Regions from separate parts of the Bacillus sp. KNSH39 genome, predicted to be linked through region 1. Evidence: predicted binding sites of a transcription regulator. Region 1 holds the regulator's gene; each other region holds the start of a gene.
The links. The regulator Rex, encoded in region 1, represses fermentation and respiration genes when NADH is low (regulators of the CRP and FNR family bind a similar motif). The targets are predictions, from matches to a motif close to TTGTGAAATATTTCACAA.
Positions count from the first base shown of each region.

Region 2: the regulator Rex is predicted to act here: its motif matches at 1,255-1,272, upstream of nirB (NADPH-nitrite reductase large subunit).
Region 3: the regulator Rex is predicted to act here: its motif matches at 2,892-2,909, upstream of arcA (arginine deiminase).

Region 1 is NZ_JBQXYO010000001.1:4,114,591-4,119,055, forward strand. It holds gene ACUL40_RS21175 (ABC-F family ATP-binding cassette domain-containing protein) at 1-886, opposite strand, end outside; gene ACUL40_RS21180 (redox-sensing transcriptional repressor Rex) at 1,074-1,703, shown strand; gene ACUL40_RS21185 (YdiK family protein) at 1,733-1,924, opposite strand; gene ACUL40_RS21190 (CPBP family intramembrane glutamic endopeptidase) at 1,921-2,670, opposite strand; gene groES (co-chaperone GroES) at 3,060-3,344, shown strand; gene groL (chaperonin GroEL) at 3,383-4,465, shown strand, end outside.
Region 2 is NZ_JBQXYO010000001.1:527,259-531,723, reverse strand. It holds gene ACUL40_RS02720 (excalibur calcium-binding domain-containing protein) at 1-228, shown strand, start outside; gene ric (iron-sulfur cluster repair di-iron protein) at 432-1,139, shown strand; gene nirB (NADPH-nitrite reductase large subunit) at 1,348-3,753, shown strand; gene nirD (nitrite reductase small subunit NirD) at 3,769-4,086, shown strand; gene ACUL40_RS02700 (uroporphyrin-III C-methyltransferase) at 4,145-4,465, shown strand, end outside.
Region 3 is NZ_JBQXYO010000001.1:4,263,121-4,267,585, forward strand. It holds gene ACUL40_RS21825 (amino acid ABC transporter ATP-binding protein) at 1-634, opposite strand, end outside; partial or broken gene ACUL40_RS21830 (HAMP domain-containing protein) at 1,010-1,195, shown strand; partial or broken gene ACUL40_RS21835 (methyl-accepting chemotaxis protein) at 1,565-2,137, shown strand; gene argR (arginine repressor) at 2,284-2,733, shown strand; gene arcA (arginine deiminase) at 3,002-4,234, shown strand; gene argF (ornithine carbamoyltransferase) at 4,265-4,465, shown strand, end outside.

The DNA.
Region 1 (4,465 bases):
GACTTTGAGCACGTTTCGTTGTAGAAGCGCGAGCTATATTCTTTTGAACGAAGTCCTCAAGTTTTGCGATTTCATCTTGTTGTTTTTCGTAACGTTTCATTTCTTGCTCATATAATGCTGATTTTAAGTCTAAATATTTACTGTAGTTACCAACAAATCGTCTGCTTTCTTTATTCGAAATTTCATATACTTGTGTAACGAGTTTGTCTAAGAAATAACGGTCATGTGAGACGATTAATATTGCGCCAGGATAACCTTGCAAATATTGCTCAAGCCATGTTAATGTTTCGATGTCTAAATGGTTTGTAGGCTCGTCCAAAATAAGTAAGTCTGGTTTTGTTAATAATAATTTCCCGAGAGCTAATCTTGTTTTTTGCCCGCCGCTTAAAGTAGAGATCGTCGTCTGGTGCGTTTCAACTGGGAAGCCAAGGCCGCTTAAAATGGAGCGAATATCCGCTTCATATTGATATCCACCTTGATCTTTATAATTGAGTTGTAGTTGGTCATAATCAGCTAACAATCTTTCATATGTAGCTTCGTTTGAAAAGTTTTCTTCTTTTCCCATTTCTTGCTCAAGCCTTCGAAGTTTTGTCTCCATTTGCTGTAAGTGGGTAAAGACGGTTAGCATTTCATCCCAAATTGTTAAAGACGTTTCTAGTCCAGTATTTTGAGCTAAATATCCGATTGAGACATCTTTCGGTTTTATAATTTCGCCACCATCATGAGATAATTCACCAGCGATAATTTTTAATAATGTAGATTTTCCTGCTCCATTCCTTCCAACTAATGCGATACGATCTTTTGTTTGTACTTCCAATTTTATGTTTGCAAGAATCGTTTCTGCACCGTATAATTTCGAAAGCGCGTTTACTTGTAATAAAATCAATGTTTTCACCTCAAATAATTTCTTAACTTTGCCATGTTTATATTTCTCAATCATACTAAAAATAGTGTATAGTTTAAAATAAAGAGAGAATACTTCTTCTCTTTATTATACAAGGAATTTAATGAGTGCTAAACTTCTGTATTTGATTAAAGTATATGAATAAAGATAGGAAGAGAGGAGAGGTCATATGGATCAGCAAAAGATTCCACAAGCCACTGCTAAAAGATTGCCTCTATACTATCGATTTATCCAAAACTTATCTCTTTCTGGTAAGCAGCGTGTTTCATCGGCCGAATTGAGTGAGGCAGTAAAAGTAGATTCCGCAACAATACGAAGAGATTTTTCGTATTTTGGAGCGTTAGGGAAAAAGGGATATGGATATAACGTAAATTATTTATTATCATTTTTCCGCGAAACACTTGATCAAGATGATATAACACGTGTAGCACTTATTGGAGTAGGTAATTTAGGGACCGCTTTCTTACATTATAATTTCACGAAAAACAATAATACAAAAATTGAAATGGCATTTGATGTTAGTGAAGAGAAAGTTGGAACAGAAATCGGGGGCATTCCTGTATATCATTTAGATGAATTAGAAGAGAGATTATCAAATGATATACAAGTGGCAATATTAACAGTACCGGCTACAGTAGCACAAGCTGTAGCAGATAGATTAGCTGAAACAAGCGTGCACGGTATTTTGAATTTCACACCAGCGCGATTAAACGTATCAGAGAATATTAGAATTCATCATATTGACTTAGCTGTAGAGTTACAAACATTAGTTTACTTTTTGAAAAACTATCCACAATAAAACGCAGAGGAAGCGACCTCTGCGTTTTATTATTGTTTCTTCTTTGTGAATTTAACTAATATAAGGCGAAGTGCCAAATTAAAATCAATTGTTGCCATAACTGCAAATAGTATTGTCCACATATTCCAGATTGTATCTGTCACGTTCGTAATGGCGAAGCGTGTAAAGATACATCCAAGAAGGAAGTATAGTGCAGCCATGAACAATGGTGAGTTTCTCATACAAAAAATCCTCCGATAAAGCCTTGCATTTTTTCAGCTTCTTTAATCATTTCTTGAATTTGTTCATTGCTCATAAAAATTTGCCCAATAGCGACTAATGTATTCATCGCAACATGAGCTGCAATCGGAACGATAATACGTTTCGTCTTCACATATAAGAAGGCAAATACGAGCCCCATAGCAGTGTATACCAATAAGTGAGTAAAATCAAAATGAATTGCTGCGAATACAAGCGAACTAATGATAGCTGCGATAAAGAAGTTAAACTTCTTATAAAGCGTGCCGAATAGAATTTTTCTAAATACGATTTCTTCTAAGATAGGTCCAATTATAGAAACAACAATAAGGAACCAAGGTGTCGTTCTTGCAATTTCCATAAGTTTCATTGTATTTTCTGAACCTTGTTTAATTCCTAGCAGCTGCATCTCGATCATACCGGCAACTATTTGTGAAAAGAAAGCTAAGAAGAACCCGATAAAAATCCATCCAATAGTAGCTGGAACAGAAGAGCGCATTGCATCTAAATGCCTGTCACGAATATCTGTTCTAAGTAACCAAAGTACGATACATAATGCAACAAAGAAGCTAATAATTGCCCAGTGTCCTGTTATGATTTGTCCTTTTTCCTCAATGGTAAATCCTCTATTATCATAGAGTCCTGTTTTTAGGAGAAGTGGTAATCCAACAACGCCAGATAACTGCATTAAAATGTATGTAACGATAATCCACCAGTATTGTTTCTTCAAATGGTTTAACCATCCTTTCTAACTATAGTGTATGAGATAAGTTAGGATAACATGTAAATATGCTACCTACGATATAAACCTCTTGAATTATGTTTTTTTCGTAAATCCTTATTTGAAATTATAATAGAAGACAGGAGAAAGTTGTATGTGTAGCGAAAACAACTTAGGGTGTCCTTTCATATTGTAACATACGAGCAGTGGAAACAACGATTCATATAGTAAAGGCAGTATTGTATATAGAAAGTTTATATAGTGATTTGCGAAAAAATTATGATTTTTTTACTTGCAAAAGAAATTGAGATTATTTATTATTATAAGTGTGTTAGCACTCGGATGACTTGAGTGCTAATAAAAGAAATTTACATAACAAAATGAGGAGGTTATTGTTCATGCTAAAGCCATTAGGTGATCGCGTTGTAATTGAGCTTGTTCAAGCAGAAGAAAAAACAGCAAGTGGTATCGTATTACCAGATACTGCAAAAGAAAAACCACAAGAGGGTAAAGTTGTTGCAGTAGGTACTGGTCGAGTGCTTGAGAATGGTGAGCGTGTTGCTTTAGAGGTAGCAGCAGGTGATCTTATCATCTTCTCAAAATATGCAGGTACTGAAGTGAAATATGAAGGTACAGACTACTTGATTTTACGTGAAAGTGACATTTTAGCAGTTATCGGTTAATTATATAAATCTTAAAAAATCCAAGGGGGTCAATTATTATGGCAAAAGATATTAAATTTAGTGAAGAAGCACGTCGTTCGATGCTTCGCGGTGTCGACACTCTTGCAAACGCAGTAAAAGTTACGCTTGGACCAAAAGGTCGTAACGTTGTACTTGAGAAAAAATTTGGTTCACCACTTATTACAAATGATGGTGTAACAATCGCAAAAGAAATCGAATTAGAAGATGCATTCGAAAACATGGGTGCGAAATTAGTAGCAGAAGTTGCTAGCAAAACAAATGACGTAGCTGGTGACGGAACAACAACTGCAACTGTATTAGCGCAAGCTATGATTCGTGAAGGTCTTAAAAACGTAACAGCTGGTGCGAACCCAATGGGTCTTCGTAAAGGTATCGAAAAAGCTGTTACTGCTGCAATTGAAGAATTAAAAACGATTTCTAAACCAATCGAAGGCAAATCTTCTATCGCACAAGTAGCTGCTATTTCTGCAGCTGACGAAGAAGTAGGTCAATTAATCGCTGAAGCAATGGAGCGCGTTGGTAACGACGGCGTTATTACTTTAGAAGAGTCTAAAGGATTCACAACAGAATTAGACGTAGTAGAAGGTATGCAATTTGATCGTGGATATGCATCTCCTTACATGATTACTGATTCTGACAAAATGGAAGCAGTTCTTGATAACCCATACATCTTAATTACTGACAAAAAGATTTCTAACATTCAAGAAATCTTACCAGTATTAGAGCAAGTGGTACAACAAGGTAAACCACTTCTTATCATTGCTGAAGATGTAGAAGGCGAAGCTTTAGCTACATTAGTAGTGAACAAACTTCGTGGTACATTCAACGTAGTAGCTGTTAAAGCTCCTGGATTTGGTGACCGTCGTAAAGCAATGCTAGAAGATATCGCAATCTTAACAGGTGGCGAAGTAATCACTGAAGAATTAGGTCGTGACTTAAAATCTGCTACAGTTGAATCTTTAGGACGCGCTGGTAAAGTTGTTGTTACAAAAGAAAACACAACTGTAGTTGAAGGTGTAGGAAGCACAGAACAAATCGAAGCTCGCATCGGTCAAATCCGTGCGCAATTAGAAGAAACAACTTCTGAATTCGATCGTGAA
Region 2 (4,465 bases), 3.6 Mb from region 1:
CAACAAGAAGAGCAAAAACGTCAGGCTGATGAACAAGCTCGTAAGCAACAAGAAGAGCAAAAAGCACAGCAAGCTCAAACACAACCTGCTTCAGGAAATACTAGTAGTGCATATTACAAAAATTGTGCCGCAGTTAGAGCTGCCGGGAAAGCTCCTCTATATAAAGGACAACCAGGTTATGACTCACATCTTGATCGTGATGGCGATGGAGTTGCATGTGAAAAATAGTAGTAAAAAAGAAGCTTCTAGTAAGCTTCTTTTTTATTATCAGAAACTATTATGACGAATTCCCTCTCCCTCTTCCTTTTATAAAACTCATTTGATTATCCTTAAAATTGACACATTATAAGTGATTTCAATCACCACATTGTTTTTCATTTATTGCTATTCTTAATTTAGATATTACATTCAAACTTTATGGAGGCATTCATATGGAACATACATTTACTGAAACTTCTATTGTCGGTGAGATTGTTACACAATTTCCAAAAGCTAGTAATCTTTTTAAATCATATAGAATAGACTTTTGTTGTGGTGGTAATAAACCACTTATTGATGCAATTCATGAAAGAAATTTATCAGCAACAGAAGTACTTACAGAATTAAATACGCTTTATCATAATACGAAACGATTAAATGAATCTGAAATTGATTGGAAAAATGCTTCTTATCGTGAATTGATTGATTATGTTATAAATAAGCATCATCGCTATTTAAATGAAGAATTACCACAGTTAAGTCCGTATGTGACGAAAGTATTACGCGTCCACGGAGCAAGTCAGCCTCACTTAGCTCAAATTCATAAGCTATTTCACGAATTAAAGATGGAATTAGAACAGCATTTAATTAAAGAAGAAACAGAAGATTTCCCATTAATTTTAGAATTTGAACAAAATCCAATTGACGAAAACTATGTGAAATTACGTAAAATAGTAGATGAGTTGGAAAATGAACATAACCACGCAGGCAACATTATTAAAGAACTTCGTAAAGTTACAAATGACTTTACTCCTCCAGAAGGAGCTTGCGGTACTTATCGACTTGTTTACCAACGTCTTGAAGCGCTAGAGTCTGATTTATTTGAGCACATTCATTTAGAAAATAATATTTTATTTCCACGTGCCATTACGAGAGCATAAATAAAGAGCAGGACATGAGTATACATACTTATGTCCTGCTCTTTCATTTGGTAAAGACTATACACATCCCTCTCAAATAAATCCGAATTTTAACAATTTGTGAATCATTATAAAAATGTGATAAACATCACATCTCTTCCTTTTTTGATTTTCTATAATAAAAACATAATCCTTTGTTCAACATTTCACAGAAAAAGGGGAAACGAAAATGAAAAAACGTTTAGTTATGATCGGAAATGGTATGGCTGGCATACGCTGTATGGAAGAAATATTAAAACATGATAGTGATTCATATGAGATTACTATTTTTGGAGATGAACCTCATCCAAACTACAACCGTATTATGCTCTCTCATGTTTTACAAGGCAAAACAAATATGCAAGATATCATTATGAATGAATACAGTTGGTATGAAGAAAACGAAATAACTTTGTATACAAATGAAAAAGTTCAAAGTATTAACCGAGAAGAAAAAATTATTATTACAGAAAAGAATCGTACTCTTACATATGACAAACTCATTATCGCAACAGGTTCTAGTGCTTTTATTTTGCCTGTAGAAGGTTCCACTCTCCCTGGTGTAACAGGATTTCGAACAATTGAAGATACACAATTTATGATTGATACCGCTAATGAAAAGAAAAAGGCTGTTGTCATTGGTGGTGGGTTACTTGGTTTAGAAGCCGCAAGAGGTCTTATTGACTTAGGGATGGACGTACATGTTGTTCATTTAATGCCAAACTTAATGGAGCAACAACTAGATACGAAAGCAGCTTCTCTTCTGCGCGAAGATTTAGAAGCGCAAGGCATGAAATTTCTAATGGAAAAGAAAACTGTAAAAATTCTTGGTACAGACCATGTTGAGGGCATTCAATTTGAAGATGGTGAAGTTGTAGATTGTGATTTAATCGTAATGGCTGCCGGAATACGCCCAAATACGCAAATAGCAAAAGATGCCGGTTTAATTGTAAATCGCGGTATTGTAGTCAATGACTATATGCTAACAAATGATGAGTCCATTTATGCAGTTGGAGAATGTGCAGAGCATGACGGTATCGCATATGGACTTGTTGCTCCTCTTTATGAACAAGGTGCGATACTAGCAAAACATATAACAAATTTACAAACTGATGGATATTCGGGCAGTATCGTCGGTACGCAATTAAAAGTTGCAGGTTGTGATTTATTCTCTGCTGGTCAAATTTATGAAGATGATCAAACGAAAGCAATATCAATCTTTGATGAATGTAAACGTTCCTATAAAAAAGTATTAATTCGTGATAATAAAGTCGTCGGTATCGTTTTATATGGTGACACAGCTGACGGTACACGTCTCTTTAGCATGTTAAAGAAGGAAGAAGATATACAAGAATATACACCAGCTTCCCTTCTTCACAAAGCTGGTGAAGAAAGTGAATTTGACGTTGCTACAATGAGTGCGGATGACACGATTTGTGGATGTAATGGTGTTACGAAAGGTTCAATCGTTCACGCCATTTTAGAACAAGAGTTAACGACTTTTGAAGAAGTTAAAGGCTGTACGAAAGCCGCAGGTTCTTGTGGTAAATGTCGTCCACTTGTGGAACAAGTTTTATCTCATACACTTGGAGATGCTTTTGATGCCTCAGCGCAATCTGCCGGTATGTGTGGATGTACACCTTTATCCCGTGATGAAGTCGTAGCAGCCATTCACGAGAAAGGCTTAAAATCTCCAAAAGAAGTACGAAATGTTCTTGGTTTTGCACATGAAGACGGCTGTTCGAAATGCCGCCCTGCTTTAAACTACTATTTACGTATGGCGATTCCAGAAGAATATGAAGATGATAAATCGTCCCGTTTCGTTAATGAAAGAATGAATGGTAACATCCAGCACGATGGTACATTCTCTGTTATTCCACGTATGTACGGAGGCGTTACAACAGCTGATGATTTAATGAAAATTGCTGAAGTTGCGAAGAAGTATGATGTTCCACTTGTGAAAATTACCGGTGCAAGCCGAATTGGCTTATACGGTGTCAAGAAACAAGATTTACCTAACGTATGGGCTGACTTAAATATGACTTCTGGATATGCATATTCAAAATCGCTTCGTAATGTAAAATCATGTGTTGGTTCTCGCTTCTGCCGTTTCGGTACGAAAGATTCATTAGGACTTGGTATGCTCCTTGAACAATCATTAGAAATGGTAGATACACCTCATAAAATGAAGATGGGTGTAACGGGCTGTCCGCGTAACTGTGCGGAAGTACTGACGAAAGATTTTGGCGTTGTTTGTGTCGAAAATGGATACCAACTTTATATTGGCGGAAATGGTGGTACAGAAGTACGTGAAGCTGATTTTGTAATGATTGTCCCTACTGAAGATGATGTCCTTCGCATCGCTGCAGCTTACATGCAATATTATCGTGAAACTGGTATTTACGGAGAGCGTACCGCCTACTGGACAGAACGTTTAGGCTTCGATCACATAAAAGAAATACTACAAGATGCAAGTATGGTTACTACGTTAAATGAACGTTTCCAAACAGCTCGTAGAACATATACGGAAGCATGGGGACAAGCACTAGAAACGAAATCATTAAAAGCGATGTATGAAGTAGAAACTGTGAAATAAGGAGCTGTGATCTAAATGATACACACGAAAGAAAAAATAAAAGTTATGCGTGCGGAAGATCTTGCTATTCAAATCGGTAAAGAAGTGCAAATGAAAGGTATGTCTATCGCCCTATTCCGCCTTTCAAATGGCGATATTCGAGCTGTAGAAAATCGTTGTCCTCATAAAAACGGACCGTTAGCAGAAGGGATTGTGTCTGGAGAATTCGTCTTTTGTCCACTGCATGATTGGAAAATCTCACTACTAACAGGTGAAGTTCAAAAACCTGATGACGGCTGTATTCAAACATACGAAGTAGAAGTTATTGACGGTGACATTTATTTATACATGTAATTTTCGAAAGGAAGCCTCCTCTGGCTTCCTTTTAAATAAAAATTGATGAGGTGCAATTATGAACGGATATGTATATTTAGTTGGTGCAGGACCAGGTGATGAAGGGCTTATTACAAAAAAAGCGATAGAGTGTTTAAAACGTGCAGATATTGTTTTATATGACCGTTTACTAAACCCTTTCTTTCTTAGCTATACAAAACAAACATGTGAACTTATGTATTGCGGAAAAATGCCAAAGAATCATATTATGCGACAAGAAATAATTAACGCACACCTTCTTCAATTTGCGAAAGAGGGCAAAATTGTTGTCCGATTAAAAGGCGGAGATCCATCTATTTTTGGCCGTGTTGGTGAAGAAGCAGAAACTTTAGCAGCAGCA
Region 3 (4,465 bases), 150 kb from region 1:
CATCGTCCATAAAGATGACGCGATCAGCTACATCTTTTGCGAAATTCATTTCATGAGTAACAATAACCATTGTCATCCCTTCTTCAGCAAGTTCTTTCATAACTTGCAATACTTCTCCAACAAGTTCAGGGTCTAAAGCTGAGGTAGGCTCATCAAATAGCATAATCTTAGGGCTCATTGCAAGAGCTCGTGCAATGGCAATGCGCTGTTTTTGACCACCTGAAAGAAGATGAGGAGTTACATCCGCTTTATCTTGAAGGCCGACTTTTTGGAGAAGTTGATTTCCAATATCCTGTGCATTTGCTTTCTCTAATTTTTTTACGTGAATAGGTGCTTCTATGATGTTTTCTAGTGAGGTCATATGAGGAAAGAGGTTAAAGTGCTGAAAAACCATACCGACATTTTCACGGACTTTATTTAAATTTGAATGCTTTGGATCAATTCGCTCACCTTGTAAGTGAATTTCGCCTTCATCGTACATTTCTAAAAAGTTAAGACAGCGAAGTAATGTACTTTTACCAGAACCACTGGCACCAATTAAAACAACAACTTCTTTTTCTTTTACTTCTAAATCAATTCCTTTTAACACATCAAGTGAACCGAATGATTTTACTAGATTTCGAACTTGAATCATACAAAACCCCCAGTTAAAAATATATTTTACAAATGTTGCCCTGTATTTCTGTTATTAGTCATAAATTGTCAGAATCCTTTATTTTTTTCGTGCAATTTGATATTCAAAGAAATAATGATTTTTAAAATCTTTATATCCTTCTATAATGAAAATATGGATAATAATATATAGGTAGTATTTATATTGCTTATAAAAAGGGGGAAAGGGAAGATGGAAAAAGAAAGAAAAACATTTTCTTTTGGATTACGTACACAACTTATGCTATTCACTACAGTTTTAGCTTTCATTACATATTCAACAAGTATATTTTTTATTTACGTGATATACGATTATTTTCAAAGTTATGTAAGTCAAACTGTATATAATATTATCGTTATGTTATTAGGGGTAGTATGGTCTGGAATTTTAGCATATGGAGCAGCCGTATTTTTAATTAAACCGCTTCGCAAGTTAGAGGAAGCGGCAAGAAAAGCAGCTGAGGGTGATATTCGTGAAGATGTTCCATTACCGAAGACAGATGATGAAATTAAATCTTTAAGTGTTGCATTTAATATGATGTTAGGAAACTTAAGGGGCATGGTAAAAAATATTGATACAACATTTTCGTATACAAATAATCAAGTACAGCAGATTAGAAAACAAACAGGCGAAGCAACGAGACAAGCGCAAGGTGTATCTGAGACACTTGCAGAGATTTCTTCAGGCGCTGAGCAATCAGCGGCATCAATTCAAGCAATTGTTTCTGCTGTTGATACAACGACTTCTATTGCAAGTGAAGTAGAAGAAAAAGCGAAGCAGTCTGATACATTGTCTTCAGAAATGGTTGAAGCTTTAGGGCATAGTACTCGTGTCTTTACGTCTTTAATTCAAGGTATTCAAACATTGGCAAAAGAAAATGAAGATTCAATGCAAAATGTACAGAAGTTAGAAGAACGAATGAAACAAGTAGAACATATTGTGTCTGTTGTGAGTGCGATTGCTAGCCAAACGAATTTATTAGCACTAAATGCTTCTATTGAGGCAGCTCGCGCAGGAGAGCATGGAAGAGGCTTTGCGGTTGTTGCGGAAGAAGTACGTAAACTTGCTGATGAAAGTGATCATTCTGCAAGAAACATATCGCAGTTATTACGGAATATGCAAGATGAAGTACAACAAGTTGCAATGAAAATGACAGAACAAGTGAAAATAGCTAAAGAAGAGGCGAAACGTGGGGAAGCTACGGAATTAATTTTAAAAGAAATGTCATCAAGTGTTATGGAAGTAGCCGATGCAACTCAGCAAATTAGTAGTTATATGAATGAACAAGTGAGCCATATTCATCAAACAGGAGCACAAACAAAAGCTGTAGCAGCAATTGCTGAAGAAACGTCAGCTGGTTCGCAAGAAGTAGCACGTGTGACGCTACAACAATCTAAAAATATGATAGTAATCGATCAATTATTAAAGGATTTAGAGAAGCAAGCAACTGATTTGAAACAAACAATTGAACGATTTTCAATGTAAAAGGAAGAACAGAATATTGTTCTTCTCTTTTTTATTTAGCTTGATTTAATATTTACAGTTAAACTATGAACGTTTCCGCAACATTCTTTTCTGTCCCTTTCGGATGAAAATTATAGCGAGCTATAATATTAAAAGGGGTGTCTTTTATGAAAAAAGAAAAAAGACAACGGTTAATTAAACAATTTGTAAAGGAGTATGAAATAGATAAGCAAGAAAGATTAGTAGAATTGTTAGCAAAAAAAGATGTATTAGTAACACAAGCTACGGTTTCTCGCGATATTCGTGAGTTAAACTTAACGAAGGTACCTTCTCAAGAAGGATTAATGATATATAAAGTTTTCTCAGAAGAGCATTTACAAACTGATATAAAGTTAAAGAAAAAATTACGAGAAGTTGTTTTAAAAATTGATTGTGTAGATCAATTAATGGTTATTAAAACATTACCTGGTAATGCACATGTTATTGGTGTTTTATTTGATGAGTTAGATTGGAAAGAAAAAATAGGATGTATATGTGGAAATGATACATGCCTTATAATTTCACAGTCGAAATCAGATAGGGAGATTATAGAAGAAAGATTAAATTTAATTATTTAGATGCAAAAATCCTGTTTTTAATAAAATTAAAAACAGGATTTTTGTTTAAATACGGAAGTTAAATATTCAACATATATGCGTAATATATGTATTTTTTATTGAGAAAGCAAGATAGTTTGTTATAAAAATACATATTCGTATGATTTTAAAAAAATAACTTGTTTAATATTTCACAATGATAATGTGGATGCTTTCACAAAGATGAAAGTACAGAGCATTTATTATGTACTTGTAAGACATCAAACATATTTAAAAGGAGGTACAACAAATGAAACATCCGATACATGTTACTTCAGAAATTGGGGAATTACAAACGGTTTTATTAAAACGACCGGGTAAAGAAGTGGAAAACTTGACGCCAGATTATTTGCAGCAATTATTATTTGACGATATTCCATACTTACCAATTATTCAAAAAGAGCATGATTATTTTGCACAAACGTTACGCAATCGGGGTGTTGAAGTTCTTTATTTAGAAAAACTAGCCGCGGAGGCGTTAGTAGATAAAAAACTTCGAGAAGAATTTGTTGATCGTATTTTAAAAGAAGGACAGGCCGACGTAAATGTTGCACATCAAACTTTAAAAGAATATTTACTTTCCTTTTCAAATGAAGAATTAATTCAAAAAATTATGGGCGGTGTACGGAAAAACGAAATTGAAACAAGTAAGAAGACACATTTATATGAATTAATGGAAGATCACTATCCGTTTTACTTAGATCCAATGCCTAATTTATATTTTACTCGTGATCCAGCAGCTAGCGTGGGCGATGGCTTAACGATAAATAAGATGAGAGAACCAGCGCGTAGACGTGAATCATTATTCATGGAGTACATCATTAAATATCATCCAAGATTTGCAAAACATAATGTACCAATCTGGTTAGATCGTGATTATAAATTTCCGATTGAAGGTGGCGACGAGCTAATTTTAAATGAAGAAACAATTGCGATTGGAGTATCTGCTCGTACTTCAGCTAAAGCAATTGAACGTTTAGCTAAAAATCTCTTTAGCCGACAAAATAAAATTAAGAAAGTGTTAGCAATAGAAATTCCAAAATGTCGAGCATTTATGCATTTAGATACAGTATTTACAATGGTTGATTATGACAAGTTTACAATTCACCCAGCCATTCAAGGGCCAAAAGGGAATATGAATATTTATATTTTAGAAAAAGGATCAGATGAGGAAACTCTTAAAATTACACATCGTACTTCTTTAATGGAAGCATTAAAAGAGGTATTAGGCTTAAGTGAATTAGTTCTTATTCCATGTGGAGGAGGAGATGTAATTGCTTCTGCTCGTGAACAATGGAATGATGGCTCGAACACATTAGCAATTGCGCCAGGTGTAGTTGTTACATATGATCGCAACTATGTATCTAATACGTTATTACGTGAACACGGTATAGAAGTGATTGAGGTGCTAAGTTCGGAATTATCTCGTGGTCGTGGGGGTCCACGTTGCATGAGTATGCCAATTGTTCGTAAAGATATTTAGTATAAATAACGGAGAAAGTAGGGATGAATTATGTTAATGACTAGACCAAATTTAAAAGGAAGAAGCTTTCTAGCAGAAAAAGATTTTACACAAGAAGAATTGTTATATTTTCTAGATTTGGCAGCAGAATTAAAAGAGAAAAAGAAAAATGGTATCCCGCATCATTATTTAGAAGGTAAAAATGTAGCGCTCTTATTTGAAAAAACTTCTACTCGTACGCGTTGTGCATTT